DNA from 3 places in the Muriventricola aceti genome. Region 3 is predicted to be linked to each of the others. Evidence: predicted binding sites of a transcription regulator. Region 3 holds the regulator's gene; each other region holds the start of a gene.

Region 1 (10,836 bases), on a different contig from region 3:
CCCTGCGTCGTCAGCGGGCGGGAGGATTTCTGGGACTCCGACCTTGTCCGGGGAACCCTGGCCTTTTTCCGCTCTGTCCAGGTTCCCTGGGACGGGCCTGCGCTAGAGTCCGCCCTTCGCCTGGTGTTCCAGTGCCCCACTGACCTAGTCCAGAAGGCCCTGGCGGTGTGCCGGCCTCTGTCCTCTCTGGAAGAGCCGGTCCTGCGGGATGCCTTCCGTGGTTACGGCCACCTGGAGGCATGGCTGGATCAGGCCCTCTCCTGGCTCCCGCAGGTTCAAAAAGAAAAGCCTTGGCGGCTGGTGGAGCACTGGATCGAGCAGCGGGGCTCCTCCCCGGAGCTGGTACGGCTGAAAGGGGCGGCTGTGTTCCACCCTACCCTGGACAGCCTGTGGAACGCCCTGATCCTGGGCCAGGAGGGGGACCTGTGCCGGGCATCCGGCAAAGGCTGGCAGTCCGGAGCTGTCCGGCTTATGACACTCCACGCCTCCAAGGGGCTGGAGTTTCCGGCCGTCCTGCTGGCTGGTCTCAAGGCCGGCTCCCTGCCGCTGGAGACCAAGGGCAGGCCAGCCGATTTGGAGGAGGAGCGCCGGCTGTTCTATGTGGGCATGACCCGCGCCAAGGAGGAGCTGATCCTTACCACCGCCGGAGAGCCCTCCCTCTTCCTGGCAAACCTTCCGACAACGGTCCGGCGGGAAAGGCTGACCGCCCGTCCCGCTCCCCCCGCGGAGCAGCTCTCCCTGTTTTAGCGGACAGCAGTCTACGTTTCTTTCTCCATATCCACACAGGAAAAGGCGGCGGCCAAGAAGCTTCTTGGCCGCCGTTGCGTGTGGTTCCTTTGCTCTAGGCTTTCTGAGTTAACAATCCTCCCCTCTCCCAGCAGAAACAATCAGGAGAATTTTTTCGTCCTATTTTCAGCCTATATTTTTTTCGGGAGCGCAACTTCTTCGGACCATTTCCGTCTTGATGGATAGAAACGAAACCGCAAGGAGGAGCTCCCTATGAAAAAACATCGCTATTTTCTTTTCGCAGCCTGCGCCGCACTGGCAGGCTGCGGCCTGTTCCTATGGATGTCATCCGCCGTAAACAGACCCTTTGCTCACCTAAACTCGGCGGATCTCGCCTCTGTCACTGTCCGTCTCTCCCCGCCGGACAAAACGCTTCTTATTACCGAACCCGGCCAGCTGGTGGAATATCTGAAGGATACCGTAATTTACCAGAGGGACGATTCCTACCAGGATTACTGTGGACAGGCCGTCACCTTCTCTCTCACCATGGCTGATGGCAGCCAGACCAGCGTCATGGCCTTCAGTCCCTTCCTTGTAATCGACGGCGTGGGGTACCGGACCAAACACGAGCCATGCGAGGCCCTCAACCGCTATGCAAATAAGCTGCTAAACGACCCAGCTGCTCCCGTGATTTTAGAAGACCCACCCGCACTGGCCGTCGTCAGCGGCGACGCATCCCTCGGCGCTCTGCTGGGCAGCTATCAATGGCAGAGGAAAGCCGACGGGGATAGCTTTGAGAACATCCTCTCAGACAGTCCCCATCCTCTGGACTGTGGGAAGCTGCTGTCTCCCCTGGACACTGGAGAGCAGACCGCTGTTCTGCGCTTTGCGGAAGCTCCGGACGAAATCTTAAACGTGCGCTGCTGGAGCGAGGCGGATCTGGGCAGCCCGGACGCCGTCGGCCAGCCCGTGGTCCTCCGCGGGAATGAGATCGAGCTGCAGCCAGGCGGCTATATCTACGAGGTCCATGCCGCCTGGGCGCCAGAGAGCGGATATGGAGGTACTGCATCCTACTCCTTTTATGTCAAATCTACCTGGTAACGCAGATGCGGGGCACCCTCTCCCACACCTACGATAAACAGGAATTTTTCAGGGAGAAACCGGCATACTATCACCTGTCGCAGAATTTCAACCGCTCTGGGAGAATGGGATATGAACTTTGGATGCAGCAGCTTTTCCTGGAAAACAAAAGATGGCCGCCACCTTTTAGGCCGGACATATGACCAGCTTGGGAATCTGAGGGCCAACCGGGTTATCTGTGTCCCCAAAGGGTCACCCTGTCTGCCTGGGCTTCAGCCAGCCGGGCGGGAGGTCACGGCACACTATGGCTATACGGGCATGGCGGTGCTGGGATATGGGGAACCCATCCTTGTAGACGGCGTCAATGAGGCCGGACTAATGGGCGCGCTGCTCCACTACCCGGAGTACGCCATTTACCCACCAAAGCCCAGGCCGGACCAGATGGCGGTACATCCAGGCCGTCTGCTGGCATATCTCTTTGGCCTCTGTTCTGGGGTGGAGGAAGTCGCCGCTCTCTTACCCACCGTCGCACTGGTAGACGATCTCTCTCTGGGCAGCCCTCTGCCGGCCCACTATATCTTCAGTGATCGAAGCGGTGAGGCTGCTGTCCTGGAGCCCGACACCGGCGGGCTGAAGCTCCACCGCCATACTATTGGAGTATTGACCAACAGCCCTGACTATCTCTGGCACAGGACCAATCTGCGGACCTATGTGGGGACCACCAACCTACCAAAACCGCCTCATTCCATCGCAGGGCATGAGATTCGCGCCTTCGGAGAGCGGCTAGGAGGTGGTTTTGGCCTGCCTGGGGACTATACCTCCCCCTCCCGATTTGTCCGTATGGCGTTTATGAAGGAGTTTGCCGTAGAAGGAATAGACGAATTGGACGGAGTATCCCGGATGTTCCGCGCCTTTTCCCCGGTGAACATTCCAGAGGGACTGTCCAGGACGTCCCCGGATGCCGAGGAGTATCAACAGACCCTCTGTATCTCAGTCATGTGCGCCGAAAGCGGCATCTACTATTTTTCCCCCGCGCAAAACCGACGCATCTCCGCCGTCCGACTACCTCGCGGCACCGGGGCCATTCGACAGTTCCCTCTGGGGGAGCACCAGGATGTGAATTATAGAAATTGAAAACCGCGCCCCCACAAGGTTAATACCTCGCAGGGGCGCTCTTTTTACGCGGCGATTACCATTTTTTCAATTGGAATCCCTCGCTCATACATCCTGACATAGATGTTCACACACTGTCGGTAGCAGGCGAAACACCGTTGGATTGTATTGGGATCGCTGTATGATTTCCAGAATCCACAGCAAGTAAAATTTTGTCCCCGGTTTTCGATGAAGCCTACCACATCCCTGAGGGGATAACCTAGAAATACACCAATCTCATGTGGAAAATCCGATTGGGCCGACAGGCGCTCCGCCAGCTGGTCCAGCATTTGCTCTGTCCCGCTCCCCCTGTACCCCATCCCCACCAGAAAACCGCGGCGATCCGTCGCTCCTAGGGACTGCTCTAGCTGGCTGCCGCGGTACACATACACCAAGGCGGAGCCGGCCTCTCTCCGCTCCAGCAGTATTCGGACAGACAGGCCGAGGACCTCCAGGCGCTGGTCCCAAAACCGCACCTTCTTCCGCACGTTCTCTAAGTCCTCCGCCGTAATACAGAACAGGCTGCCCGGCTTCAGGCCCGCCAGAGTAGGGGCGCACTGTCTAACTAGCATTTCTTCAAATGTCCGATCCATGGGGCGTCTCCTTTCACAGGCAACTCGATAGTAGTTTTCCCCCGAACGGGTCAGATATCCGCTCGGAGGAATCTGTAAGGGAAAGCGGGGAGGGATCTAAATAAGCAGAACAGCGGGGTCCAGTCCTACCAGGCAGCCAGCTTTCTGCCCAGCTCCCGGCACTTCTCCTGGGCACTTGCATCAGGAGTCTCGTTGGCAATCAATCCATTTTCGTCGTAGAGATTGGCGCCATGCTCGTCACACCGCTTGCACCAATCCCGCATCCACTGTCCATCACCCCAACCATAAGATCCAAACAGGGCAATTCTCTTACCGTTCAGGAAGCTTTCTATCCCAGAGAACATGGGATCAAATTCCATCTCCTCCAACACCTCAGCCCCCATAGCGGGACAGCCAAAGGCCACTACGTTGAACTCAGAGAGACGGGCGGTGGAAAAATCGGCCGGCCCCATCAGCGTCACCTCAGCTCCGGCCTCTTTTGCCCCTTCCGCAATACAGTTGGCCATGACCTCTGTGTTCCCGGTGCCGCTCCAATAGACGATTGCTAATTTGTTCATACTTATGCTCGCTCCTTTACTTGAGGCATTCAGACAATGGTTTGTTCTCAATAGTTAGATATAACTAACCTTCGTTTAAAAAATAAGACCTGTCCGTTTCGAGGTTAGTATATACTAACTACTCGCAAAGAATAACATAGTACATCTGATCTGTCAATCCCCTTTTCTGAAAAATTTACTTCTCCACAGAACTGTTGACGACACGCTGAAAAATGACCATATTAGCCATGCATCCTTCTCCGCTCATAGAGCGTTTCTGTTTTGAGCAGAAGTTAGTTCTTTCTAATTTGTTGCTAAATCTCTTACGCATTTTTTGAAATACAAACAAATAGGAGAGGATTTTATGGTAAAAATCATACTGGGAATCGAAGTATGGCCCGCTCTATGTATGAGGCCCATATTAATGAGGCCAACTGTAAGGCCTGCCCCATCAAAAACCATCGGAAAGGCCTGACAGATGTCATCGTCGAGGAGACCCTGAATGATGATACCCTTTGGAATGCTGTGGCGCATGCTGGGTACCGCCTGCTGTCTATGCAGAGCAAGCCATATCAAAAAAGGGGGTGTTTTCGCAAAAGTCGCCAGCCACTGTCTTCCAACTTTTTCCGAGTCTGCTCTAGGCCCTTGCCCAGCAATTCCCAATTTAAATATTTTTCTCCGGCCATATGCGGAAGCAGATCTGTCCATCCCCCTCCGGTCCCTCCATTCTCGAATATTATATGAACGAATTGTATTTCTTTTATGAATTTTAGCACTCACCCCTTGACAGTGCTAAAGTCGGGATTATAATGGGCTTGAACCTTGAGAGAGGGGGCACATGATCCCCTCCCAAAAAGTTCCTCCAGCTCTCTCCAAGGGCCGAGCAAAGTATTCGTTATTTGAATGGAGGAATGAATTATGTCTAACAACAAGTATTTGGCCGAGCGTCTGTTTGATGACTTTTGGGGGGATGGATTTCCCACCGCTCCGATGTGGACTGGTCACGACCCTCTGTATGGCAAGCACGTTAAGAATCTGATGAAGACCGACGTACGGGAAACAGAGAATTCCTATGAGTTGGACATCGATCTGCCTGGCTTCCAGAAAGAGGAAATGACTGTGGAACTTCGAGACGGCTATCTGTCCATCCGTGCCGCAAAGGGACTTGACAAGGAGGAAAAGGACAAAAAAGGCACTTATATTCGTCAGGAGCGTTATACCGGCGCATGCAGCCGCAGCTTCTACGTTGGTGATGTGGAGCCTGAGGAGGTGTCCGCTAAGTATGAAGACGGTATCCTGAAGCTGACGTTGCCCAAGAAGGAAACAAAGGAGCTCCCCCAGCACAACCGGATTGCGATTCAGTGATTCGCGCGCTTCTTAAACTTCCATTTTTCTCTTGTACCTCTCAATACAATATCTAAAAACCCTCTGCCCATTTGAAAATGGGCAGAGGGTTTTTAGATTATGAAAAAGAACACAAGGCTTTCCTCTGGCAGAATCCGCTTTTCGTCCTTTTTTCCAAAAAGGACATATGAAATGGACAATCAAACCTTAATCTGGAATGTTAAGATATATGACGGCACAGGGGGCCAGCCGATTGCCGGATGCCCCCCTCCGTTTCCGGCCACTCTCTGCCTGCCCGTTCCGCACTATTCAAAGATGGCCCGGGACAACTGCAACGGCTGTTCGCAGCGGTTGTCGATATCCATTCCATTATCAGAGAAAACTCTGCCCTGGAAATCCGGTGCGATCTCCGTGGGAACCTTGTCCAGTTGCGCCGCAGTCCCGTTATTCCGGAACAGGTTGTATGGATTGGGAAAACTCACTTCGCCACCGCCATCGCTTTCATAATTTGTAACAGGCCGGAAGATCTATTTCTTCACTGCCGATTCTCTGGCGAACCTTTTTGGAGAGAAACAGTAAAGGAACGCTCAATGCGTTCCTCAGTACGTTAAGAAAAACTGGTCTGTATGCCATTGGCGAGATTGGGCTTTGTCCCTCCGCGCAGGGATGCCGCCGGGCTGCTTTCCCAGGTGGTCTCTGACTGCTGCGAGAGGATGAGCCTCCTCATCACTTCACCTTGAGTTCATCCAGTGGAACACAGTCTTTGGGGACAACCGGCTCATCGTCTCGCTCATTGGCCGACTCATCCACTACTCCCATATCATGATCTTCTCTGGAGAGAGCTACCGCTTCATCCAGTCTACGAGCCGTCAGACGAGTGGCGCGTGGTAAGAGCAGACTGTAGGATAAGATCGCCAGTAACTGCGCATTGCAAGGCTTGTGTTCCAATATTCTGCCTGCTAATTGTTCCAGATGGGACCGGCCTTCCTCCCATATGACGTTGCCTGCTGTGCGGATGTTTCTTTCTACAGCTTTCCAATTTGTCCGATACCTCTTTGCTACATCCGGATATACCCATTTTGTTACCAGCATCAGACGGTCCGGATGTTCCGCGCACAACTGTACTGCATAGGCAGTATAGAAGAAGCCTGTATAGTTGGCGGTGACACCAAGACGGTATAGCAGTTCATAGATCTCCATGACCTTCCTCCTCTGCAATGTCTTCCTCTGGTGGGTACGGAACTTTTTTAATCACTTCCGGGCAGTCTTTCTCTATCCCGTCTACAATTTTATCAATGGTATCTGCGGTTGGATTACCTTGTTCCGTGCGATACAGATAAAGATTGGACAGTGATATGTCAAAATCTAATGCTATTTCAGTATAAGTTTTTCCTGTGATTTCCTGATATGCTTGCAGGAGTTCAGAAATATAGCGTCTGACTCTTTTCGCCACAAAAATCTCTCCTCTCGATAATTATGGCAGAAATAGACGCTATGTGACAACTTATATATCGGAATTTTTATCCTCCGGCCATCTTCTTGAAAACGTGGAATTACTACTGAAGTACAAGAAGGGGATCTTCTCTGACCTGATGTTCCCATCCCGGAGCAAGCCGGAGCAGCCCATCGATCCGGGCTATGCGCGAAAGAGGCTCCAGATCATCCTGGAGAGCGCTGGGTGCAAGGGGGCAGATTCTTCCCTGTCTGTGGTAAAATTGTGGTCAAACGAAAAATCACCGCCAAATTGGCGGTGATTTTTCTTAAAAATGGTGGACCTGATCGGATTCGAACCGACGACCCCTACAATGCGAATGTAGTGCGCTCGCGGAGTGGCAAGTTTTCTGCCAACGGACTGCGGCATGTGGGGCGCTTATATAATGTAAGAATGGACTATATTTCTTAGCAAAAATCAGAACTGTGAATGATGCTTAAAAAGTGTTGCATATAAGCAGCAGAGCAGAAAGAACGACGGTAGATCGATACGGTCTGATAAAATCCGCTCCCTTCATTTATACGGTTGGTTATAGCTAACTGCATCCCATAAGCAATGCGCAGCGGCGATTGGACTTACCATGCATCACGCACTGCGCATCGTGGGCTTATTATAGCACATGGAGTTAGCCATGTGCTACCGCGCAAAATGCACAAGCCGCAAAGTAGAAAGAATGTGTTTTTTAGCCATTCTGCGAATTGCTGCCTTGAGCAGTCTGCTTATCGGCGGTCAGCCGGCTCATGCTCCGCAGGCTGACGCCCAGAGTGGAGAGGTTGTGCAGCGTGGCCGAGGTAGCGGGCGGCAGAACTCCGGCCACACCCAGGGCGATCAGGGCGCCGTTGAAGCCGATGACAAAGCGGTAGTTGGAGTGGATGCGCACCATCAGCGCCATGGCGATACGGCGCAGCTCCACCAGCTCCCAGAGGCTGTCGGCGGCGATGGTGATGTCCGCGATCTCCCGGGCGATGGCGGCCCCGTCGCTGATGGCGATGCCCGCGTCCGCCTCGGACAGGGCCGGCGAGTCGTTGATGCCGTCGCCCACCATCAAAACGGTGTGCCCCTCCCGGCGGAGCCGGGCCACATACTCCGCTTTGTCCGCCGGAAGGACTCCGGCGCGGAAGTCGTCCACTCCCACCTGGGCGGCAATGGCCGCGGCAGTGCGGCAGCTGTCTCCGGTAAGCATGACGGTGCTGGTGATCCCCAGAGCGCGAAGCGAAGCGAGGACTTCTCTTGCTTCCTCCCGCAGCGGGTCGGAGATGCAGATCACAGCGGCCAGCTGCCCGCCCGCAGCCAGATACAGGTGGGAATACTCCGGCGGAAGCGCGTCAAAGCGCTCCTGTTCGCCCTCTGGAATGACGCAGCCCTCATCCTCAAACACGAAGTGTGCGCTTCCGATCAGGACCCGCTCCCCATTGACGGTGCTGGCGATGCCGTGGGCCACCAGATACTCCACCTTGGAGTGATACTCCTCATGGCGCAGGCCCCGGCGCCTGGCCTCCTCCACCACGGCGTTGGCCATTGAGTGGGGGAAGTGCTCCTCCAGGCAGGCCGCCAGCCGCAGCATTTCCGTTTCCTCTTTACCGCCGAAGGGCACCACCTGAGTCACCTGTGGACAGGCGTGGGTCAAAGTGCCGGTCTTATCAAACACGATGGTATCGGCAGCGGCTGCCGCCTCCAGGAACTTGCCGCCCTTGACGGTGATATGGGCGCGCCCCGCCTCCCGCATGGCGGAGAGGACGGCCAGGGGCATCGCCAGCTTCAGGGCGCAGGAGAAGTCCACCATCAGCACCGACAGAGCCCGTGTCACATTCCGGGTGAGGACGAAGCTCAGCAGGCTCCCGGCGAAGGTATAGGGCACCAGCTTGTCCGCCAGATTGGCGGCCCTGCTCTCAGCCTCCGACTTCATCTGCTCCGACTGCTCGATCATGTGGACGATCTGGTCATAGCGACTCTGGCCGGAGGCCTGTTTGACCTCCAGCACACATTCGCCCTCCTCCACCACGGTGCCGGCATAGACGGCGCCGCCGGGTCGCTTGGGCACAGGAATGGACTCGCCGGTGAGGGACGCCTGATTGACGGTGACCTCCCCCTCCAGCACCAGACCGTCCACGGGGATGATGCCGCCGGCGCGGACCACTACGGCGTCCCCCGGCTGGACCTGGGACACAGGGACCAGCACTTCGCCCTGGGCTGTGCGCAGCCAGACCCGATCCACATTCAGGGACATACACCGGGCCAGATCGGCTACGGATTTCTTTCGTGTCCACTCCTCCAGCAGTTCGCCGATTTCCAAAAGGAACATGACCATTCCGGCGGTTCCGAAGTCCCTTCGACAGGCGGAAATGGAAATGGAGAGGGCATCCAGCAGCTCCACCTTGACGCGGCGGCGCAGCAGACAGTGCAGCCCTCGCCGTACAAAGGGGATCATGTGCCAGAGGATGCGGGCGATGCGAAGGGGCGATGGGAGAAAGAGCGTGCAGGCGGCTTTGCAAAGAACCTTGCCCACCAGCTTCTCCTCAAATTCCCGGTTCAGCGCCCGACTGCTGTGGGCGGGCAGCGATATGGTCTGCTCTGCCTCCCGCCAGGAAAAGCACAGAATGTCATCCAGTACAGCTTGGCGGCTGCCGTCATAGTACAGGATGACGCAGCAGGTGCGCTCATGGACGGTGACCTGCCGGCACCAGGACCTTCTCTGGAGCCATGTCTCCAGAAGATCCGCCTGTGCCAGCGTCATTTGATTCTGGCGCAGCTGGAACCGGATGCGCCCCCGGCTCTCGTGCAATATGGTTGCGTTCATAGGTTCCTCCTTCACGAAAAGAGGGAGCCGCTGGCGGCTCCCTCTGGGTCAATCAGGCTTCTTCGCTTTCCAGATTGGCAGCGGCGGCTTCCTCCGCTTCCTTTGCCGCCCGGTCCTCGTTCAGCTCCTTGGCGGAGGCCAGAATGTCTGCGGCGTTCTCCTGCACCGTGGTCACGGTTCCCATAACCGAGTCCTTCATCCGCAGGCCGGCGGCCGTGACATGGACATAGGCCTTCTTGGCGTCCTTGCTGGACAGCAGCTTCACGCCAAAAGAGCCAAACAAAGCGCCGCCCGCAAAGCAGGCCAGTTTCGTATAAACACTCATTGCAATACTTCCTTTCCCTTATTTCCGCTTGTAGCCGGTGACCATGACCATGATCATACAGATCACAACGCCCCAAGCCCAAAAACGATGCTGTTTCATCGCCGTCACTCCTTTGATTACTTTGGAATGTCTGGATATTATAGCAGAAAACAAAGATGGCTGTCGCTGTCAAAACAGACGCAGAGTTGCGGTTTCCGACATTTTTCTGTACTGGCCGGGGGTCATGCCATATTCCCGCTTGAATGCGGTATTGAACTGGCTCATGCCCTCATATCCCACAGACTGCGCAATCTGCTGGATGGGCATCCGGGTGGTGCAGATCAGCTCCTGCGCCCGCCGCAGGCGCTGCCGGATCAAATAAGTGTGGATGGGCACGCCGTAGGCGCGGCGAAAGCCTTCCTTTAAGAAGGTTGGGGAAACGGAAAACTGCTTGCAGAGCAGGTCAATGGTGAGTTTTTCAGACAGGTGTGCCTGGATGTATGCCTTGATTTCCAACAGGCTGTGGGATACTGGGCAGCCTGTACCGGAGGGAGCTCCATCCGCTTCTTCTGCCTCGGTGCAAAGTAAATACAGCAGCTCTACTGATTTGAAAACACAGTAACGCTCCTGGGCTTCCTCAGACAGATGAAGCGCCGTTTCAAAAAACGCCTGTGTCCAGGGTGTACCGTGCAGCGCCATGCACCCGCGACTTGCCGCCATCTTCCGCTTAACGACTTTGGTATTCAACTCCATCCCCAGGGCAGAACAGACTGTCATAAGGCTTTCTTTTGCGGCTTTTGCGGCTACCGCCA
Region 2 (10,836 bases), on a different contig from region 3:
CTGGAACCGACGTTCCAGGGCGGCGTCTTTCTCGATATACTGCCGGTACTCGTTGAGAGTGGTGGCGCCGATGCAGTGGAGCTCGCCACGGGCCAGCATGGGTTTGAGCAGGTTGCCTGCATCCATACTGCCCTCAGTCTTGCCAGCGCCCACAATAGTGTGCAGCTCATCAATGAAAAGGATGATGCGGCCCTCGGACTTTTTGACCTCGTTGAGGACGGCCTTCAGCCGCTCCTCGAACTCCCCCCGGTACTTGGCCCCGGCCACAAGGGAGCCCATGTCCAGGGAGAAGATCGTCTTGTCCTTCAGGGAACCGGGCACATCTCCCTTGACAATCCGTTGAGCCAGACCTTCAGCGATGGCGGTCTTGCCCACGCCGGGCTCGCCAATGAGCACAGGGTTGTTCTTGCTCTTACGGGAAAGGATGCGGATGACATTCCGGATTTCATCGTCCCGGCCGATGACCGGGTCCAGCTTGTTCTGGCGGGCCCGCTCCACCAAGTCGGTGCCGTATTTCTTCAGGGCGTTATAGGTATCCTCCGGGTTGTCCGAGGTCACCCGTTGGTTGCCGCGGACGCTGGCCAGAGCCTGCATCACCTTCTCCCTGTCCACATGGTAGGTGCGGAATAACTCCTTTAAGGCACTGTCAGGCTGTGCCAGCAGACCGAGGAAGATGTGTTCCACTGAGATGTACTCGTCCTTCATGGCCTGGGCCTCTTGCTCCGCGCCGCGGAGGGCCCTGTCCACATCCTGGGACACATAGACCTTGTCCGCTTCCCGGCCGGACCCGGACACTTTAGGCAGTTTCTGGACCTCCCCCTTCACTGCCGCCTCAAAGCTGGGAACAGTCATGCCCATAGCGGCGAGCAGCTGGGGAATGAACCCCTCGTTGTCACTGACCAGGGCCAGCAACAGGTGGGGCTGCTCGATCTGCTGATTGCCGTATTCCTGGGAGATGTCCCTGGCCCCCTGGATGGCGGCCAGGGATTTTTGAGTAAATCGATCCATATTCATGAAAAGAAACCTCCTTTAACTTTGGTTTCAAGATTGTCATAAATTAGCACTTGACTGAATTGTTTGCTAAAACAAAAATACACCAACCTGAGATATTTTGCAAGAAAAAATTTGACGCTCGCTGGCTGGCGTATACACCGGCACCCCCAAAAAAGGGCAGGCTCTGAAGCCTGCCCTTCCTTCTGGTCACTGAATGGCGATCCTTCTGCTTTGAGGCTGTATCTCAGCCATCTTAGGCAGAATCAACGTCAACACTCCGTTCTCATAGGAGGCTCGGATAGCGTCCTCCTGAATGCCAGAGGCATCAAAGGAGCGGACAAAAGAGCCGACCCGGCGCTCCCGACACAGGTATTGGCCCTGGTCGTCCCGCTTCTCCTGCTTTTCCTCGTGCTGGGCAGAGATGGTCAGGATGCCTTCCTTCAGCTCCAAATGGATATCCTCCTTTTGGAAGCCAGGCAGTTCAGCTTCCAAAAGGAAGTGGTCACCCTCATCCCGGATATCGGTCCGAAAGGCGGTGGGCTGGCGGTTTGCGGGAGGGAAGAAGCTGCGCTCCAGGTCATCAAAAATCGTGTCTAGACCGCCGTGATAGCGGCCAAAGGGGATCATACTGTACATCATAAGAAACTCCTTTCTGAGGTGGGGGTCCGATCTCAGCGGCCCTTCCTGCCTCACTTAACTTTGGTCCTAGTATATCGTCCAAATGTGAACAGTTCTTGCACACTTTGTGTATAAATTGTAAATATTAGCACTCTTGTTATTTAAGTGCTAATATTGGAGTGTTGTACCAACCAAAAAAGTGTGCTACAATATTTATATTCTTTCCCAGAGGAAAAAATTTATCAATGACCGGGAGGATGAATCATGAAAGTATTGATTTTAGGGCCGAAGGCACGCTATGAGGCCTATATGCCGGAGTTTGTTGCACAGCTGCCCTTTGAAACGGCCTACTGTTCTCTGGACCAGTCCCCACAACAGGCGGCGCGGGAAAACGCTGATGCCCAGATCCTGTTCACCGACCCCATCGTGGACGTGACGGGAGAACTGATGGACCTGATGCCCGGTCTGAAGCTGATCCAATCGGAGGGGGTGGCCTACAACCGGATTGATCTGGAGGCGGCCAGGGCCAGGAACATTTTTGTGTGCAACAATAAAGGCTGCAACGCCGCTTCAGTGGCGGAGCATACGGTGATGCTCATGCTCATGGCTCTACGTCACGGTATTACTGGCCACAACGCCCTTCGGGCAGGCCGTCAACGCGAGATGAAGGAGGCGGTCATGGCCTCCAACTCTCCGGAGTTGGGTCTATCCACTGTGGGCTTGGTAGGGCTGGGGGACATCGGTACCGCCACAGCCAGGCTGCTGGTTCCCTTCGGCTGCAAGATGTACTACTACACCGCCCACCGCCGTCCACCCCAGGTAGAGGAAGAGCTGAACGTGGAATATCTCCCACTGGAGGAGCTGGTGTCCCGGTGCGACATTGTATCTCTCCATTGTGCAGTCACCCCGGAGACCACTCATATGGTGGACAAGGCTCTGCTAGACAAGTTCAAGCCGGGAGCCATTTTAGTGAACACCTCTCGTGGCCTGTTGGTGGACAGCCTGGCCGTCCGGCAGGCCCTCATCGACGGCCGACTGGGTGCCATCGCTATGGATGTCTTTGAACCGGAGCCCACTCCCGCTGACCACCCCCTGGTGGACCTCCCTCCAGAGGTCGCGGATCGGGCCATCTACTCGCCCCATCTGGGCGGCAATACCGGCGGCTCCTTCCACCGGGCCCACACCAATATGTGGACCTCGGCCCAGCTGGTGCTGGAGGGGAAGCGGCCCAATTTTATCGTCAATGGGCTGTGAGAAAAAAGAAAAGAGGACCCGGTACACCACTGTACCGGGTCCTTTTTTGTTGAGAGGGAAAGCTTAACTGTGGGCATGAGCCAGCTTGGGAGCCACTTCAGGCTGGGGCGCTCTGGGCGCGGGGGACTCCTGATGAGTCAGGCCCTTGGCGTTGGCCAGCATCAGCTTGATGCGGTTCTCCTGGTTGATCTTGGTGGCGCCTGGGTCGTAGTCGATGGCCACCACGTTGGAGTAGGGGTACTCGTCCTTCAGCTTGCGGATCATACCCTTGCCCACGATGTGGTTGGGCAGGCAGCCAAAGGGCTGGGTACACACGATATTATTGGTGCCGGAGTGGATGAGCTCCAACATCTCGGCGGTGAGGAGCCAGCCCTCGCCCATCTTGTTGCCGTCGCCCAGATAGCCATGGACCAGGGAGTGGAGCTCCTGGAAGGTGCCGGGGGCACGGAAGCGGCCGGACTTCTTCAGAGCGGCGATCATATCCTTCTGACAGCCCTCGATATAGGACATGAAGGCCCGGCAGGCGGCCTTCTTGATCCACTTCCCGCCGTACAGATCCACATCGGCCACCCGGTTGTAAATCTTGAAAATAATGAAATCGGTCAGGCCGGGGACTACGGGCTCCACGCCTTCGGAGAGCAGGAACTGCTCCAAATTGTTGTTGCCCAGGGGGGCGAACTTCACATAGATTTCCCCAACCACGCCCACACGAATCTTGGGCTCGCCCTGGACAGGGATGGAGGCGAAGTCGGCGCAGATCTGGTCAAAGAGAGCCCGCATCTGCCCTCGGCTCATGCCCTTCCCACTCTGGAAGCCGTCTACCAGCTTCTGAGACCAGTGGGCGATCATGGCGTCGGCCTTTCCCTGCTCTACTTCATAAGGGCGGACCTGATTGGCCACGTTGACGATGATGTCTCCATACATCATGGCAAAGACCGCCTTGCGAATGAAGGGGAGGGTCAAGGAAAAGCCGGGGTTCTTCTCCAGGCCGGACAGATTGACGGAAACCACAGGAATATAGCCCATGTCCGCTTTCTCCAGAGCCTTGCGCAGCAGGTGGATATAGTTGCTGGCCCGGCAGCCGCCGCCAGTCTGGGTGATGAGCAGGCCCACCTTGTGGGGGTCATAGCCGCCGTGCTTCACCGCGTCGATGAGCTGGCCGATGACCAGCAGAGCGGGATAGCAGGTGTCGTTATGGACATATTTCAGGCCTTCATCCACAATGCCCCGGTGGTTGGTGGTGAGCATATCCACCTTGTAGCCCTCACACTCCAGCAGCTTCTGCATCATGCCGAAGTGGACGGGGAGCATCTGGGGCATCAGGAGGGTATACTCCTCCTTCATCTCCTTGGTGAACAGCAGACGGCCAGTTTCGTCATAAACTAATTTTGCCATAAAAAAGTCCCTTTCTGAAAAGAGTGGAGAGCGGAGATTCAGTGTCCGGCTCCGCCGGGTGATTCAAAACCTGTTCGCCTTCAACGAACACAATATCTCCAAGCTTTACACCTAGAAATACTCAACTCTGTTTTCTGGCTTCAATGGCGGCCATCAGGCTCCGAATGCGGATCTTGACGGCGCCCAGGTTGCTGATGTCGTCGATCTTCAACTGGGTGTACAGCTTGCCGCCGTCCTCCAGGATGGAGCGCATCTCGTCGCCGGTGATAGCGTCGATGCCGCAGCCAAAGGATACCAGCTGGATGAGCTCCATATCCGGCTGGGTGCACACATACCGGGCGGCGTTATACATCCTGGCGTGATAGGTCCACTGGTTGAGAACATGGCGGGGAGCCTTATCCTCCAGATAGGCCACCGCATCCTCGGTGACCAGAACAAAGCCGTAGGAGGTGATAAGATCGTTGATACCGTGGTTGATCTCCGGGTCCATATGGTAGGGGCGGCCAGCCACCACAAGGATGGGGCGTCCCTCTGCCCGCGCCTGGGCGATATACTCCCGGCCGCGGGCCCTTAGATCCTCCTTATAGGCATCGTAGGCCGCATAGGCGGCTTTGACGGCGGCCACAGTCTCCCGCTTAGGGATTTGAAACTCGTTGAAAAACCACTCGCTGGCTTTGCGCTCGAAATCCTTGGGGCGGTGAAGGCCAAAGTAGGGGTAGAGGAACCGGGTCTTTTTCAGGTCGGGTACGTTGGCGGCCAGCAGTTCGGGGTAGTAAGCTACCACCGGGCAGTTGTAGTTGTTGTCGCTGACACCCTCGTCAAAGTTATAGGGCATACAGGGGTAGAAGATGGCGTCCACGCCCTCCTCCACCAGCGCCTCCACATGGCCGTGGAGCAGCTTGGCGGGGTAACACACGGTGTCAGAGGGGATTGTGCGTTGGCCCTTGAGATAGAGCTTGCGGCTGGACTGGGGGGAGAGGACCACCCGGAAATTGAGTCGTGTGAACAACTCGAACCAGAAGGGGAGGTTCTCATACATATTCAGTCCGAAGGGAATACCGATTCTCCCTCTGGAGCCATCTCCCTGCCCCGTTCCATGGAGGGAGCGGAGGTGGTCGTATTTGTAGCGCATCAGGTCGGGCAGATGGCTGGGCTCCTCCCCCAGAGGACGGGAGCACCGGTTGCCGGAGACGAAGCGCCGCCCCCCGTCAAAGGAGTTGACGGTGAGGGAGCAGTGATTGGTGCACAGGCCGCAGGTAGCGGGTCTGGCGGTGTGGGAAAAACGGTCCAGAGCCTCTCGCCCCAGCAGCTGGCTCTTGTCCAGGTGCAGGTCACGGGCAGCCAAAGCGGCGCCGAAGGCGCCCATGATGCCCGAAATCACAGGACGGGTCACATTCCGGCCAAGCTCCTGCTCAAAGGCCCGGAGCACCGCGTCATTGAGGAAGGTGCCTCCCTGGACCACAATGTGTTGTCCCAGATCGTCGGCGGAGGCGGCCCGGATAACCTTATATATGGCGTTTTTCACGATGGAGGTGGACAGACCGGCGGAGATATCTTCCACGCTGGCCCCGTCCTTCTGGGCCTGCTTGACGCTGGAGTTCATGAACACAGTGCACCGGGAGCCCAGATTTACCGGATGTTGGGAGAAGAGTCCCAGCTTGGAGAAATCCGCTATGTTGTAGCCCAGAGCCTTGGCAAAGGTCTCAATGAAGGAGCCACAGCCGGAGGAGCAGGCCTCGTTGAGCATGATGGAGTCCACGGCGCCGTTGCGGATCTTAAAGCACTTCATATCCTGACCGCCGATGTCGATGATGAAATCCACGGAGGGCTCAAAGTGGGCGGCGGCCTTGTAGTGGGCCATAGTCTCCACCAGACCGAGGTCGCAGGAGAAGGCGTTTTTGATCAGGTCCTCGCCATAGCCGGTGACGGCGGCGCCGCGGATCACGATACGGTCACCGCACATGGCGTAGATGGTCCGCAGCTGTTCCAGCACTATGGCCACGGGGTTACCCAGATTGGAGTGGTAATAGGTATACAGCAGGCCGCCGTCGGCGGTGATGAGGGCCAGCTTGGTGGTGGTGGAGCCAGCGTCGATGCCCAGCCAAGCCGGACCGGAGTAGGTATGGATATCCACCTCTGGGGGGCGGCTGGCGTTGTGCCGGGCACTGAATTGGTCGTACTCCTCCTGACTGGAGAACAGGGGAGGCATGGTGTCCACCAGGGTGGTGGCCTCGGCGCTGTCGGCCAGCTTTTTCAGCACCTCCTCAAAGGAGACAGGCTGATAGTCGGTAGCGCACAGAGCCGCGCCCATGGCCGCGAAACAGTCGCCGTCCTCGGGAAAGATGGCGTGCTCACCGTCTAGGGCCAAAGTCTCCACAAAACGCTGGCGCAGGCCCATGAGGAAGTGGAGAGGCCCACCCAGAAACACGATCTTGCCCTTCAGCTCCCGGCCCTGGGTCAGGCCGGCCACCGTCTGGTCCACCACTGCCTGGAAAATGGAAGCGGCCACGTCCTCCTTCCGCCCGCCCTGATTCAGGATGGGCTGGATATCGCTCTTGGCAAATACACCGCAGCGGGAGGCGATGGGGTAGATCTTCTCATGCTTTAGGGACAGAGTATCTAGCTCGTTCACCGTGACGTTCATCAGGGTGGCCATCTGATCGATGAAGGCGCCGGTGCCGCCGGCGCAAGAGCCGTTCATCCGCTCCTCCAGGGAGCCGCCGAAGAAAATGATCTTGGCGTCCTCCCCGCCCAGTTCGATGACCGCGTCCGTGTCGGGGATGTATGTATTCACCGCGGCGGCAGTGGCATATACCTCCTGTACGAAGTCGATGCCCGCAGCGTTGGCTACGCCCAGTCCGGCAGAGCCGGTGATGGTGACCTTGACACGCTGGCCGGACAGCATATCGGAGATGGAGTTCAATGTTTCCAGTGCCCGCTCACGGGTCTTGGAGAAGTGCCGCTCATAGGAGCGGAACAGCAGTTTATTTTGTTCATCCAGCACCACTACCTTGACGGTGGTGGAGCCGATATCGATTCCTACGCGCAGACTCATGATTTTGAAACACCTACAATAGACTGGATATCTTTCTATTTCTTCAGTATTATGATAGCGATTTTGGGGAGCAAAAACAACGGAATTAACGATTTCTTAACAGGACAGAGAGGAGGAAAGACAGGAACTTAACATCCTGTTTTTCGTGATTTTAGACATATTTAAGATAAAAATTTGTCAAGAATGTAAAAGAGTCCCGCCGGATATCCTCCGGCGGGACTCTGCAAAAGTTATTTGTGGATGAAGCGGGAAGTCATCTTTCCGGTTCTGGCTTAATTACCTGGGGATCTCCGCGCTCCAGCCTGACCCCGCCGGTACCCGAGTCTGTACACCTCCAGGTGCCGTCCTCCTGCCGTTCCAGGCAGTATTCCAGGGTGTACAGCCAATGTCCATCTGGTCCTGGATCAAGGCCGGCGCCCGACTGCCAATATATGTTGTTCGCTTCCACCGGATCCACGGCCAGAGTGATGGCGGCGCACAGTCCGCTGGCCGCCTGCTGATAGACCCGGGCCTCATACAGGGCGGCGTAGGTTACGGCCGATGGGTGGCTGGACCCAAAGGAGGAATAGTATTGGGCCAGAGCCCGTCCATAGGCCTCGGCCGCCTTCTGGGGGTCGGTCACCGAGGCGGGGACCACCGGGTCCAGCAGGTCCCGGAGGTTGCTTACCACCACGTCACGAACATAGTCCTGAGTGACCAGTTCCTCATAGCCTTGGCTGCCTACCACTAGGGGGAACTCCCATAGGATGATCTGACTGCGCTCCATATGACCGATCCCCTCCACCGTCAGCAGATGGGGCACATGGCCGTAAGGATGAAACAGACCGTCGCCGTCGGCGTAATTCCCTCCAGCCCAGCCCGCTTCCTCCAAATTCCCGGTGGTCAAGCCGTAGTCGAAGGCGTACAGCTTCACGGTCCCCTCTTTCAGCAGGTCGGGGTAAGAGGACAGCAGGCGGAATTGGGTCAGTTCTACCCCAGTGTAGGGGGCGGACAGGCCGCTGTCGGTAAAGTCCTGGTTCCACTTGGCCAGCTCATCCGCCAGGAGCCGGTCCACCGCCTCCGCCACCGGGGACAGGTCCTCCCGGATGATGCTGCCGGCGGGAGGAGTCCACCGCTGACGGATGAGCTGGTACAGCTCCGGGCTTTCAAAGAGCAGCCCGTCGATGTCCACCTGGTCCTCGACCAGACCGGCGGAGAGATACAGGGTGACGTCCTCGGGCAGCAGGATGTCCAGCGTCCACAGCCGGTGGGAGGAAAAGCTGTCGGATCCGTCCGGCCCCAGATACCGGCCTACCATTCGGTTGAGCATCCCGGCCAGCTGGTCGGACGAGACCGGGAGGTCATAGCGGCCTCCGCTGACGGACTGGATGTCCTGTGGGGTGAGAGCGGACAGACGCTGGGTCAGGTCCTTTTGAATCAACTCCAAAGAGTCCTGCTGGTGGAAGGCCAGCACCTGCTCATTCAGCGCCGCCGGGAAGGTTAGGTCCATAAACATCACACTGCCGCCTCCCCAGACCGTCAACCGATAGCCGTAGCCCCGCCCCCATTGGTCCGGGACCCAGCCGTTGTAGGTGCCGATGACCAGCAGGTCGGGGGAGACGCCTTCCTCCCCCTTCCCCTGGAGGGCGTCGGCCAGCGCCTCCGGGGTGATCCCTAAATACTGGGCGTTTTCGGTGAGAAACGCCTGATCCTGGACTAGCAGCTCCACCAGGGCGGCGATGTGCTCCGGCTTCTCCAGCCGGGTATAGGAGCTGGGTACGTTTCCAACCTGGGTAGAGCGGTTGGCGATAAACTGATATCCGCCGTCCACCGCCCGAAGGACCAACTGGCAGGCCCCGTGGTCCCCATAGTTGAGATAGAGAATGCTGTCATGGCGGGAACCGCTCTCAAAGCTTGGGACTGTATAATTGGTGTCCCCATGGAAGTGGTAGTAGGCGTCATACTCCGGCAGGTAGGTGAAATCGCCCAGCCCCACCAGATTGGTCTCCTCCAAAGTCAGGCCGGTGTGTTCCAGCAGGACGGCGTCCATCTCCTGCCGGGTGATTTTGGTGCAGCCGCAGTCCGGGTCCGCCCCGCCGTAACCCCGGTCGATGACCAGCCGCCGCTCCTCCTCGCTGATGGAGCTGGGATTGCCGGTCCCCAGATAGAACAGCTGGTACAGGTCGATGTCCGCCGGATGGTCATACCAGGAAGTCAGGAACTGGTTGCGAATGGAGAAATTGATGTAGGCATTTCCGCCGCTGCCGGTCCCGTTGTCAAAGAAGGAGCCGTCGTTGAAATAGGCCAGCTCCTCGGCGGTAAGAGGAATGGCGCCGCTCTGTGCCCCCTGGCGGTTCATCAGGTCGTAGAGCTGGACTGCCGCCTGCTGGTGCATCAGGGCGGCCACCCGGCGTCCGGAAACCTCCGTCCCGCTGAGTTCACCGTCAGTAAGCACATAGAAGTCGCCGGAGTTCCCCCGGTCGGCGGGGGCGGCCAGCAGATATCGGACCTCCGCGCCCTGCTGGTCAGTGAGAGTCAGGGTACGCAGAGAGGCCGGGGCCAGGTCCCCCACTACCTGGGGCGGATTGAGCCAGTCCGGGCACTCCTGCTTCAAGATCTCTTTGGCCTCCGCCAGCAGCTCCGGATCGGTGATGGCGGTGGGGTCAAACTGACTGGAGGTGGTGGGCTGTCCCAGGCGGATGCTCTGGGCGCTTTGCACATCACTGAGGAAGCGTCTATAATCGCCTGCCGGACCGCCGCTCTGGTTTCCGTCAGAGAAGGTGAATACTGCTACCAGAGCCAGGGCCACACAAGCCCCAAAGACAGCGGCCGCCCTGGTTTCTGGGTGCTTCACCAGCAGGGCGATGCGCTGTTGAATGGTCTTTTTGCCCCCTGTCATGGCGGTGGAGCAGGACAGCAGATCGGCCGGCCGCAGGGAACGCTGGGCCACCATGCCCACCAGGGTGCGGCCGTAGGGGATGCGCTGGTCCTCCCCCAGACGGCGCACCGCCCCCTCGTCACAGGCCAGTTCTCCGTCCCGTTTGGACAGGAGGACAGCCAGCCATACCAGAGGGTTATACCAGTGGAGGGCCAGGGCCAGACACCGCAGGGGGGCCCAGAGGTGGTCCCTGTGGGCGTAGTGGGTGAGCTCATGGGCCAGCACATGCTCCCGTGCGGCAGAGTCCGCCGCTGCCTGGGGAGTCAGGTAGACCACGGGCCGGAACAGGCCGAACAGGCAGGGAGAGGACAGGTCCTCTATCACGTAGACGGGAAGAGGACACTCAGGAATGTCCAGGGGGCGGCGGGAGCGGCGCAGCCTTGCGGCAAAGCGCAGGTTGCTCCCAATCAGGAACAGGAGCATCACCGCCGCTCCTGTCCCCCACAGGATAGACAGGATACGGGGGACAGTGGAGAAAAAGGCGTAATCGGTATAACCGTTTTCCTCCAAGACTGTGCCGCCGCTGTAATAATCAAAGCCGAACCCTCCCAGAGCGGGGAAGCCACGGCTGGTGATGCCGGCGCTCATGACCGGGTCCTCTCCC
Region 3 (10,836 bases):
CTTAAAAAACTGCTTTCAGAAAATGAGCAGGCCACAGAAAATCTGCTGAAGGCCTTGGAGAGTGGACAGGCCGTTGATATTATCGCTGACCGGATTGCACAAAAGAAGAAAGAGCATGAGGAACTTTCCCTTCAGCTTCTTGTGGAAACCTCCCAGCATCCGACCCCCAGCGTGAAGGAAATCCGCTTTTTCCTAAATCAGTTCCGCAAGGGGGACATCAACGACCCCAAATACCGGCAGGGGCTGGTGGATATGCTTGTCAACAAAATCTACCTCTATGATGACAAAATGACCGTCCTGTGTAATACACAAGACGGTCACTTTGATGTTGACCTTAAGGAAGTGAGTTCACTTAAGGGTCAGTTGGTGGAGGCGGGGAGAGTTGAACTCCCGTCCGAAAACACATTCATGGGAACTTCTCCGGGCGCAGACGGTTATTACAGGAGTCTTGCTCTCCCCGTTCCCTTCGCTTCAGGCAAGCCGTCACGCCTGAAGGTCAGGTGAGCTTCATGATGCATGGTCGGCTCAAAGCTTTGCCGGCTCACGTCCGCCACTAAGCGACGCCTGATCCGGGCTCGTGGCCCTTCCCGGTCAGACGGCTGCCTTTAATTAGGCAGCGTAAGCGTAGTTGTCGTTCTTTAATTTATAAAGAATGCCCGTTTTAAGGTGGCCAGGCGCCACCGCCCGCTATTCCCACTGCAGCGTCCCCGTCGAAACCGGTACGCCCCCTCGTCGTCGCAAAGTCCAGCCAACTCCGCTTCCCATAATGGCGAAAACTTCGTTCGCTCCCTTATTCCTCCTCTCCAAAACGGATCCGCTGCACTGGGTTCCATTTTGGACAGCGGCTTTGCCGCCAGAAAAAGAAAACGTATGCAGTGTGGTTTGCTTGAGGGATTCAGTGAAATCAGACCGTACCGGCACGGCTGGCGCGCCGGTACGGATGCGCTTACTCAAGGACTATATTATACTTTCTCCGGTTCAGGGTACTCCACACCAAAGGTGTCAACGGTAACCGACTTCATCCTCTGGTCCTGACGGGGCCGGTCATTCCAATCTGTCTTGCTGTTTACGATGGCGTCAGCCACCTCCATGCCCTCAAAGACCTTGCCAAAGGCGGCATAGCTGCCGTCCAGGTGGGGAGCCTTCTCGACCATAATGAAAAACTGACTGCCGGCGGAGTCGGGGGCCATGGCCCGAGCCATGGACAGCACACCCCGGTCGTGGGCCAAGTCGTTCTTTACACCGTTCTGGCTGAACTCGCCCTTGATGGAGTAGCCGGGACCGCCCATACCAGTGCCTTGGGGGCAACCACCCTGGATCATGAATCCGGGGATACAGCGGTGGAAGATCAGCCCGTTATAAAAGCCCTTGCTGACCAGGCTGATGAAATTGTTGACGCTGTTGGGGGCCACCTCAGGATAGAGCTCCGCCTTCATGACGCCGCCGTCTTCCATTTCGATGGTGACAATGGGATTCTGTGCCATATCTGTCATCCTTTCTGATAGTACCGGTCACCGGTTCCTTGTCTTCATCGCCCGGTCTATTTCCCGCTTGGCGTCCCGCTTGGCGGAGGACTCCCGCTTGTCATAGAGCTTCTTGCCCTTAGCAAGCCCCAGCTCCAGTTTGACCCGGGGACCCTTGAAATAGACGGACAGGGGGATGAGGGAGTAGCCGTCCTGCTGGATTCGGCCGGAGAGCCGCAGGATCTCCCGCCGGTGCATAAGCAGTCGGCGGGGCCGGCGGGGGTCCTTATTGAAAATATTGCCCTTTTCATATGGACTGATGTGCATACCCAGGACAGACAGCTGCCCCTCCTTGATGATGCAGAAGGAGTCCTTCAGATTCACATTGCCCAGCCGGATAGACTTGACCTCGGTGCCCGCCAGTTCAATGCCGGCCTCAAATTTCTCTTCCACGAAGTAATCGTGGTAGGCCTTGCTATTTTTGGCGACGACCTTGACCGCTTCGCCCACTGGGGACACCTCCTCTCCCTCAAGATCAGGGAACAACTATACCATAGGATAGCCCAAAAGGCAAGGAAAAAGTCAAGGATTGGGCCACAGTTTGGGCAGTTGGGAGTAAAAATTCCCCGATTCCTCCCACAGCAGCAGGAGAGAACCATGCCTCACAGACACCGTGGCCTCTGTGCCCAGAAACTCATTGCTGACCCCAATGGGGAAACTGCCCTCCATTTGATACTGGTCCAGCGGAAATTTGAGCCCAGTGAGGGTGACCCCTTCCGCTGTGCCGCTGTTGCAGAACACAGATAGATAGCCAGACATGGAAGCGGGGAAGGTGAGGGAACTGTTCCGGAGGGCGGTGGCCGCTGTTTTTTCGCCTGCCAGGAATCCGTGGGCCCCTTGGGTAGTCAGCCAGTCCAGCAGCTGGAGGTTGCCAAGGGTGTGCTCCAGCCGGCCGCCCACGCCGCCCAGCAGAACGAATCGCCGGTAGCCCAGCTCCAGACCCTTACGAAGAGCGTAGACCATGTCAGTATCATCCTTCTCCGCTGGGAGCTGGATCACGTTGGGATGGGAGGGGGTGCGGCCCAGGGAATCAAAGTCGCCCACCACAAGGTCAGGCGTGACGCCGTAGGCCATCAGGGAGTCATAGCCACGGTCGGCGGCGATGACGTAGTCCCCCGGAGCGGGGTAGGGGCGCAGAGAGGGGGACAGGGACATGGCCCCCACCACATAACAGATGCGTTGGTTATTGGTCATGATAAAACCTTCTTTTTCAGAGAGCATAAGAGGCCCGGAGAAGACCGGGAGAACTCTTGAGCGATTTTTTCTCATTATACCACAAAGAGGTCTCCTTGTGGAGAGTATATTCCTGGAGAAGAAAAAATAAGTGTATCCAGGGAAGTTGTGCGGATAGGACCGATATAGAGAGAAAGTCCGGCAGCCCACTGGTCAGAGCCGGTCTGCGCCGCCTTGACTTTCCTCCAGGCAGACGGTAGAATGAAGGATACTTTGAACAGATACAGACTGGGGTGGATCAGGATGATACATTATTTGGATAATGCGGCCACCACGCCGGTGCGGCCGGAGGCTGTACAGGCGGCGGTAGAGGCGATGACCCAGGGCTGGGGCAACCCCTCGTCCCGGTATGAACTGGGGACCAAGGCGGCCGCCCGGATGAAGGAGTGGCGGGGAAATGTGGCTCAGGCCCTGGGCTGCCTGCCGGAGGAGCTGTTTTTTACCTCCTGTGGCACGGAGGGGGACAACTGGGCCATCCAGTCTGCCCTGGAGGTCAATCGCCGCCGAGGAAAGCACATTATCACCACCGCCATCGAGCACGCCGCTGTGCTGGAGCCCTGCCGGGAATTGGAGCGCCGGGGCTATGAGGTGACATATCTGGAGCCGGACCGCCAGGGTAACATCACTGCCGCCCAGGTGGAGGAGGCGATGCGGCCGGACACGGCGCTGGTCTCCATGATGCTGGTTAACAATGAACTAGGCGCCATCCTGCCTGTGGGGGAGGTTGCCCAAGTCATTCGGAGGACTGGCTGCCCGGCTCTGCTCCACTGTGACGCGGTGCAGGGATTTTTGAAAATACCTTTTTCCCCCAAAAAACTGGGTGTAGACCTGCTGACAGTCAGCGGACACAAGATCCACGCCCCTAAAGGGGTGGGGGCGCTCTATGTTCGAAAGGGGCTGAAGCTGCCTCCCCTGATCTGGGGCGGAGGGCAGGAGGAGGGCCTTCGGTCGGGTACTGAGGCCACAGCTCAGATCGCGGCGTTCGCCGCCGCCGCCCGGCTGGGGCGGCAGACTCTGGAGGAGGACATGGCCCATATGGCCCGGCTGAAGGAAGAAACCGTTCGGCGGCTGGCGGAGGAAGTGCCGAAGGCGAAACTGCTGGCCCAGGGGGGCGCTCCCCACATCCTAGCCATCTCCCTGGTGGGTTATAAGAGCGAGGTGGTGGTCCGCTTCCTGAGTGACCGGGGGGTATATATCTCCTCCGGCTCCGCCTGCCACAAGGGGAAACCCAGCCACGTCTTTGCCGCCCTGAAACTGCCCAAGGGGGAACGGGACGGGGTGCTGCGGATCAGCTTTTCCTACGATACCAAGCAGGAGGACGTAGACGCCTTAATTGAGGGATTGAAAGGGGCATCGGAGAAGCTGTTCCCATCCCTGTCCTGAATGAGAAACAACGAAAAAGGAGCGTTTCCATGTTTGCCTATATGCGGAGAGGACCGAATTTTTATAAGGAGGTCGCTGCTCTGGCCGCGCCTATCATCCTCCAGGATATGATCACCAGCACCCTGAGCATGGCGGACACCTTTATGGTGGGGCTGCTGGGGGAGGAGCCGATGGCGGCGGTTACCCTAGCCAATATTCCACTGTTTGTAGTGCAGCTTTTTATTTTTGGAGTGCAGAGCGGCTCCACGGTCCTGTTGAGCCAATACTGGGGCAAACAGGACATGGAGTCTATCAATCGGATCTATGGGATGGCCCTGTGGCTGGTGATGGCAGTATCGTCTCTGTGCTCGGTCATTCTGCTGATCTGTCCGGTAGAATTTCTCAGCCTCTTTGGCAACGACCGGGCGGTGGTGGAGCTGGCCGCCCAATATGGCCGGCTGGCGGGGCTGTCCTATGTATTCAACGCCTTTTCAATGACTTATATTGCAGCCTTCCGCAGTATGGAGCATCCCCAACTGGGAATGTACATTCTGGCTACCTCTATGGCAGTGAATACCTTTTTGAACTGGGTATTTATTTTCGGAAATCTGGGAGCGCCCGCACTGGGAGTTCAAGGGGCGGCTCTGGCCACCCTCATCGCACGCGTTTTAGAGGTTGTCATCGTGGCCTGTCACATGGCTAGGAATCGGATCTTCCGGGTGCGGTGGAGACTGGTCCTGCGGCCAGGAAAGCGGCTGGCCCGTCAATTTCTGATGTGCAGTGGGCCAGTGGTGCTGAATGAAACCCTGTGGGGGCTAGGTACCTCTATGTATCCCACAGTCATGGGACATATGGCGGGCAGCACGGAGATACTGGCCGCCTATACGCTAGCAGGAAATGTAGAGAAAATATGTAAGGTAGTTTCCATGGGACTTGCCTCTACCGCGGCGATTATCATTGGCCGGGAGATCGGTGCCGGACATAAGGACAGGGTATATGGAGTGGGACTCGCCCTGAACACCTTGGCCGCCGTAGGAGGCGCGGCGCTGGGATTGGCCCTGTGGCTGGTACTGGTTTTCCTGGCGCCTACCTATGTGTTCCCGCTGTTTAAGCTCTCGGCGGGAGCGGCGGCTGCGGCCACTATGATGATTACTCTCCAGGCGGTCATCATGCCGCTGAAGGATTTTAACAGCGTGAATATTGTGGGAGTCCTCCGGGGAGGGGGAGATGTGCGGGCCACTACGCTCATTGACATTCTCCCGCTCTGGCTGGTGGCAGTACCTATGGCCGCTATATGTGGGCTGGTGTTGAAGACGGGGATCTTTTGGGTCTACCTGTCCCTGGGGGTAGAGCAGTTTTGTAAGTGCGTCGGGGGAGTGTGGAGATTAAGGAGCGGCAAGTGGATTCGAGACTTGACCCGCTCTGGAGCACTGGAATAAGGAGGAACAGGACATGAAAGTTGCCGTATTAATGGAAAATACTGCCCAGGAGGGATGCGGTCTGGTGCCGGAGCACGGCCTGTCCCTGTATATCGAATATCGGGGGAAGAGGCTGCTGCTGGATGGGGGCGCCTCAGGACGGTTTGCCGACAACGCCCAGAAGCTTGGGGTGGACCTGGCGGATGTGGACCTGGGGGTGCTGTCCCACGGCCACTATGACCACGCCGACGGCCTGCGCCGGTTCTTCCAGCTCAACCAGAGAGCCAAGGTCTATGTCCGCCCCCAGGCCGGAGGGCCCTACTTCTCCATGACAGAGGAGGGACCCAAATTTATTGGCGTCCACCGGGATATCTGGGAGGGGGCCAGAGAGCGGCTTGTCCCAGTACCGGGACCTATGGAGCTGCTGGAGGGTGGGTGGCTGCTGCCCGACGGTCCAAAGGACCCGGCCTTTATGGGAAAGGCGTCTAACCTGGTCTGCAAGCGAGGGGAGGATGACTTTGTCCCGGACGATTTCAGCCACGAGCAGTCCCTGGTGCTGGAGGGGGAGCGGGGACTGGTGGTCTTCAACTCCTGCAGCCATGGGGGCATCGTCAACATCGTGCGGGGCGTGCTGGACCAGCTGCCCGGAAAGCGGGTGCACGCCGTGGTGGGCGGACTGCATATGTATGCCAAGGGGGGGACTGGCATGAACTGCTCGCCGGAGTATGTACAGTCGGTGGCTGACGCGCTGAAGGCCCTGGGGGTGGAGCGAATCCTGACCGGCCACTGCACCGGACAGCCAGCCCTGGAGCGGCTGACGGAATACTTCGGTCCCGGCTGTCAGGGACTGTATACCGGCCAGGTGTTTACCCTATAAAAAAGAAACATGACCGCCTGTCTATGGACAGACGGTCATGTTGTTTTCTCCTCTAAAGTGGAGAGATATTGGAGCAGAATCGTTTCCACCAGGTTGGAGAGCGAGCGGTTCTCCAGCTGGGCCTGGGCGCGGAGGCGTTCTACCATGTCCTCATGAAAACGAAAGCTGTAATTCTTTTTTTCGATCCCCATAAAATCACCTCATATCTAGTGTAATACATTAGAAACATTTGTCAAGAGCCGGAGCTCTTAGCAGCAAAAGATAGAAGATGCAAAAAATTGGCGGGATTCATTTGTTTACAACAAATTCATAAAGTGCCTATTGACAATTCTGCCCCCCGGTGGTACATTATCTTTAGCACTCAGGAGTATTGAGTGCTAACAAAATGATCAAAGCGCAAGCAGGCCGGCATAAGGATATAAGACGAAGGGTCCGCGGAGCGGAGCTGTCTTGAGTCGGAACGGCCGGAAGCGCATGCCGAGATAAAAGGAACAGGGGGGTGGAAACATGGAGCTGACGGATAGAAAAAGACGGATCCTTCGGGCCATCATTGAAACCTATATCGCCACCGCCGAGCCTGTGGGCTCGAAAATGGTAGCGGAGCGGGCCGGACTGGATGTGTCCAGCGCCACCATCCGGAACGAGATGGCTGATTTGACTGATATGGGCCTTTTAGAGCAGCCCCATACCTCCGCCGGACGGGTACCCTCCGCCGCGGGCTACCGGCTGTATGTCAATGAGTTGATGGGTCATCAGCAGCTGACCATGCAGGAGACTCAGCGTATCAACGAGGCGCTGAACCTGAAGATGGAGGAGCTGGATCGAGTGATCGACCGGGCGGGAAAGGTCCTATCCCAGTTCAGCGACTATCCTGTATTTACCATGGCCGCCCCCGCGGAGCGGATCACCGTCAAACGCTATGACCTGCTGAAAGTGGAAGAAAACGCCTTTATCGCCGTGGTCATGACGGACAACTCCATCGTTAAAAATAAACTCATCCATATCCCTGAGGAGGTTTCTGACACCCAGCTCCAACTGCTCTCCGCGGTTCTGAACAGTTCCTTCGTGGGACTGACCCAGGAGGAGATGGAACAGACCTTGGACAAGATGGAGACCCGCACCGCTCCAGGCGCCTTTGAGCTGATTGCCCTGGTGGTGGACTTCGCGGTGGAGATCCTGTCGGAACAGAGCAGCCAAAAGGTCCGAACTACCGGAATCACTCACTTGCTGGAACACCCGGAATACCGAAGCCTGGACAAGGCTAAACCTCTGATGAACTATCTGGCCGAGGAGAAGGATGTGGCCCGGCTGCCTGTGACAATGACCGGCGGCCAGAACATGAACATCCTGATCGGGCCGGAAAATGTCAGTGACGCGCTGAAGGACACCAGTGTGGTCATGGCCAGCTACGACATTGGAGAAAATATGAAGGGCGTCATCGGAGTGGTTGGACCCACCCGGATGGACTACGCCAAGGTCACCGCCCGCCTGTCCTATTTTGCCGACAGCCTGACCCGCATGTTCGGCAAGGGAGAGTTACCCCCGGCAGAGAAAACAGATACACAGGAGCCATAAGCAGGAAAGGAGCGCCGCATCGTGAGCGATAAAAATAAAAAGAAGCAGGCCCAGCCTGAGCAGTGTCAGGAGGATATTCGGAAGGAAGAGGCTGTGGAGCCTGAGGAAGAGGCTGTTCGCACGGAACAGGAGGAGAAAGGGGGGCCCCAGGAGGCCGGCGAGGCCGCTCAGGAGGACCAGAAATCAGGGGAGGCACCCAAGGAGGAGCCCTCCGGAGAGGGGACCGCACCCCTCGACGACCGCTTTCTCCGCCTGGCCGCGGAGTACGACAACTACCGAAAGCGGACCGCCAAGGAGAAGGAGTCCATCTGGAACGACGCCAAGGCGGATACCGCCGCCGCGTTTCTTCCCGTCTATGATAACCTGGAGCGGGCCTTGAAGCAGGACACCGCCGACGAAGCCTACAAAAAAGGGGTGGAGATGACGATGAACCAGCTGAAGGAGATCCTTTCCAAGCTGGGCATCACTGAGATTCCCGCCCTGGGCCAGCCCTTTGATCCGAATCTCCATAACGCCGTTATGCACGTGGAGGATGAGAGCTTGGGCGAGAACGTAGTGGCCGCCGTGTTCCAGGCCGGCTTCCAGTGCGGCGAGAAGGTCATCCGCTTCGCCATGGTGCAGGTGGCCAATTAGGGGAACGGAACCGAGGTGCGCGGCTTATTTTCAAAAGCCGATGGGATTAAAGGAGGAAAACAGTGAAAAGAAATCAGCCCTGCAAGCAGTGCTGTAAAGCGAAAACCTGTGATGCTGTATCCTATACCCTGCTGCTCGCTGGGGGCCTGCTGGCCTGGTGCGCCGCACTCTACGCCATCGGGCCGCTGTTCCTATTTTAACTTTGTAAACATGAATGTCATATATTTAGGAGGAATGAATTATGTCTAAGATCATCGGTATCGATTTAGGTACGACCAACAGCTGTGTAGCGGTCATGGAGGGCGGCGACGCTGTCGTCATCCCCAACGCCGAAGGCAACCGCACCACCCCCTCTGTGGTGGCTTTTTCCAAGGACGGCGAGCGTATGGTGGGTCAGGTGGCCAAGCGCCAGGCCATCACGAACCCCGACCGGACCGTCATCTCCATCAAGCGTGAGATGGGCTCCGACTACAAGGTGAACATCGATGGCAAGAAGTATACCCCCCAGGAGATCAGCGCCATGATCCTGCAGAAGCTGAAGGCGGATGCCGAGGCCTATCTGGGCACAACAGTCACCGAGGCCGTCATCACAGTCCCCGCCTACTTCACCGATGCCCAGCGCCAGGCCACTAAGGATGCTGGTAAGATCGCCGGCCTGGACGTGAAGCGGATTATCAACGAGCCCACCGCCGCTGCTCTGGCCTACGGCGTAGACAAGGAGACCGCCCAGAAGGTCATGGTGTATGACCTGGGCGGTGGCACCTTCGACGTATCCATCCTGGATATCGACGACGGCGTCATCGAGGTGCTGGCTACCGCTGGTAACAACCGCTTGGGCGGCGACGACTTCGACAAGTGCGTCATGGACTGGATGGCCGCGGAGTTTAAGAAAACTGAGGGTGTGGACCTGACCGGCGACAAGGTGGCCATGCAGCGCTTGAAGGAGGCTGCTGAGAAGGCCAAGATCGAGCTGTCCGGTGTCACTTCTACCAGCATCAACCTGCCCTATATCACCGCTGATGCCACCGGCCCCAAGCACTTGGACCTGACCCTGACTCGGGCCAAGTTCGACCAACTGACCGCCCACCTGGTGGAAGCCACCAGCGGCCCTGTGAAGCAGGCTCTGTCTGATGCCGGACTGAGCGGAAGCGATTTGTCTAAGGTCCTGATGGTGGGCGGCTCCAGCCGTATTCCCGCGGTTCAGGAGATGGTAAAGAAGCTGACTGGCAAGGAGGGCTTCAAGGGCATTAACCCCGACGAGTGCGTGGCCTTGGGCGCCGCTCTCCAGGGCGGTGTGTTTACCGGCGACGTGAAGGACCTGCTGCTGCTGGACGTCACCCCCCTGTCCCTGGGCATTGAGACCATGGGTGGCGTGATGACCAAGCTCATCGAGCGTAACACCACCATCCCCGTGAAGAAGAGCCAGACCTTCACTACCGCCGCTGATAACCAGACCTCCGTAGAAGTCCACGTTCTCCAGGGCGAGCGTGAGATGGCCCAGTACAACAAGACCTTGGGCCGCTTCCACCTGGACGGCATCGCTCCCGCACGCCGGGGTGTGCCTCAGATCGAGGTCACCTTTGATATCGATGCCAACGGCATCGTGAACGTGTCCGCCAAGGATATGGGCACCGGCAAGGAGCAGCATATTACCATTACCTCCTCCACCAATATGTCGAAGGACGACATTGATAAGGCAGTCAAGGAGGCTGAACAGTTCGCCGCCGAAGACGCCAAGCGGAAGGAAGAGGTGGACATCCGTAATAACGGGGACCAGATGGTTTATCAGACAGAAAAGACCCTGGAGGAGATGGGCGATAAGATCCCCGCTGGAGATAAGGGCAAGGTGGAGAGCGCGCTGAACCACCTGAAGGAAGTCTTGAAGGGAAATGACACCCAGGCCATCAAGGAGGCCACCGAGGCTCTGACGAAGGAGTTTTACGCAGTTAGCGAAAAGCTGTATGGCCAGGCGCAGGCCGGCCAGCCCGGCCCCGGCCCCGATATGGGCGGCGCCCAGGGCGGCAGCGCCGCCGGCCCTGATGTGGTCGATGCGGACTATGAGGTCGTGGACGACGATCAGAAGTAATAGAAATCTATGGTCCGCGCGGGCGGGGCATCGCCCCGCCTGCGCGCCGTTGTGCCTGTTCAAAAGAGTGAAGGGTAAAGAGTGGAGAGTGAAGATATGGTCATTCACTCCGGGCATATACGCCGCAGA

Evidence for each region. The regulator HrcA, encoded in region 3, represses chaperone genes, less so after heat shock. The targets are predictions, from matches to a motif close to TGTTAGCACTCNNNNNNNNNGAGTGCTAACA.
Region 1: a site for HrcA is predicted at 4,855-4,885, ahead of OCV64_RS02930 (Hsp20/alpha crystallin family protein). Genes of this name have one in related genera too.
Region 2: a site for HrcA is predicted at 1,755-1,785, ahead of OCV64_RS03430 (Hsp20/alpha crystallin family protein). Genes of this name have one in related genera too.

What each region holds. Positions count from the first base shown of each region.
Region 1 covers NZ_JAOQKF010000002.1:171,885-182,720, forward strand. Annotated here, with positions in the region: gene OCV64_RS02905 (UvrD-helicase domain-containing protein) at 1-747, shown strand, start outside; gene OCV64_RS02910 (hypothetical protein) at 1,000-1,827, shown strand; gene OCV64_RS02915 (linear amide C-N hydrolase) at 1,939-2,940, shown strand; gene OCV64_RS02920 (DUF3793 family protein) at 2,985-3,551, opposite strand; gene OCV64_RS02925 (flavodoxin) at 3,677-4,108, opposite strand; gene OCV64_RS02930 (Hsp20/alpha crystallin family protein) at 5,006-5,452, shown strand; gene OCV64_RS02935 (hypothetical protein) at 5,737-5,913, opposite strand; gene OCV64_RS16125 (hypothetical protein) at 6,224-6,322, shown strand; partial or broken gene OCV64_RS16130 (sporulation initiation factor Spo0A C-terminal domain-containing protein) at 6,392-6,631, opposite strand; gene OCV64_RS02945 (hypothetical protein) at 6,618-6,884, opposite strand; gene OCV64_RS02950 (heavy metal translocating P-type ATPase) at 7,606-9,720, opposite strand; gene OCV64_RS02955 (DUF6110 family protein) at 9,773-10,045, opposite strand; gene OCV64_RS02960 (helix-turn-helix domain-containing protein) at 10,214-10,836, opposite strand, start outside.
Region 2 covers NZ_JAOQKF010000002.1:274,378-285,213, reverse strand. Annotated here, with positions in the region: partial or broken gene clpB (ATP-dependent chaperone ClpB) at 1-1,014, opposite strand, end outside; gene OCV64_RS03430 (Hsp20/alpha crystallin family protein) at 1,201-1,632, opposite strand; gene OCV64_RS03425 (2-hydroxyacid dehydrogenase) at 1,876-2,865, shown strand; gene OCV64_RS03420 (2-hydroxyacyl-CoA dehydratase) at 2,929-4,260, opposite strand; gene OCV64_RS03415 (acyl-CoA dehydratase activase-related protein) at 4,382-7,315, opposite strand; gene OCV64_RS03410 (M56 family metallopeptidase) at 7,569-10,836, opposite strand, start outside.
Region 3 covers NZ_JAOQKF010000001.1:370,767-381,602, reverse strand. Annotated here, with positions in the region: gene OCV64_RS02015 (hypothetical protein) at 16-159, opposite strand; RNA gene ssrA (transfer-messenger RNA) at 365-729, opposite strand; gene OCV64_RS02005 (peptidylprolyl isomerase) at 963-1,484, opposite strand; gene smpB (SsrA-binding protein SmpB) at 1,512-1,973, opposite strand; gene OCV64_RS01995 (thiamine diphosphokinase) at 2,046-2,717, opposite strand; gene OCV64_RS01990 (cysteine desulfurase family protein) at 3,000-4,139, shown strand; gene OCV64_RS01985 (MATE family efflux transporter) at 4,169-5,557, shown strand; gene OCV64_RS01980 (MBL fold metallo-hydrolase) at 5,571-6,413, shown strand; gene OCV64_RS01975 (hypothetical protein) at 6,449-6,604, opposite strand; gene hrcA (heat-inducible transcriptional repressor HrcA) at 6,921-7,988, shown strand; gene grpE (nucleotide exchange factor GrpE) at 8,010-8,621, shown strand; gene OCV64_RS01960 (hypothetical protein) at 8,684-8,821, shown strand; gene dnaK (molecular chaperone DnaK) at 8,863-10,707, shown strand.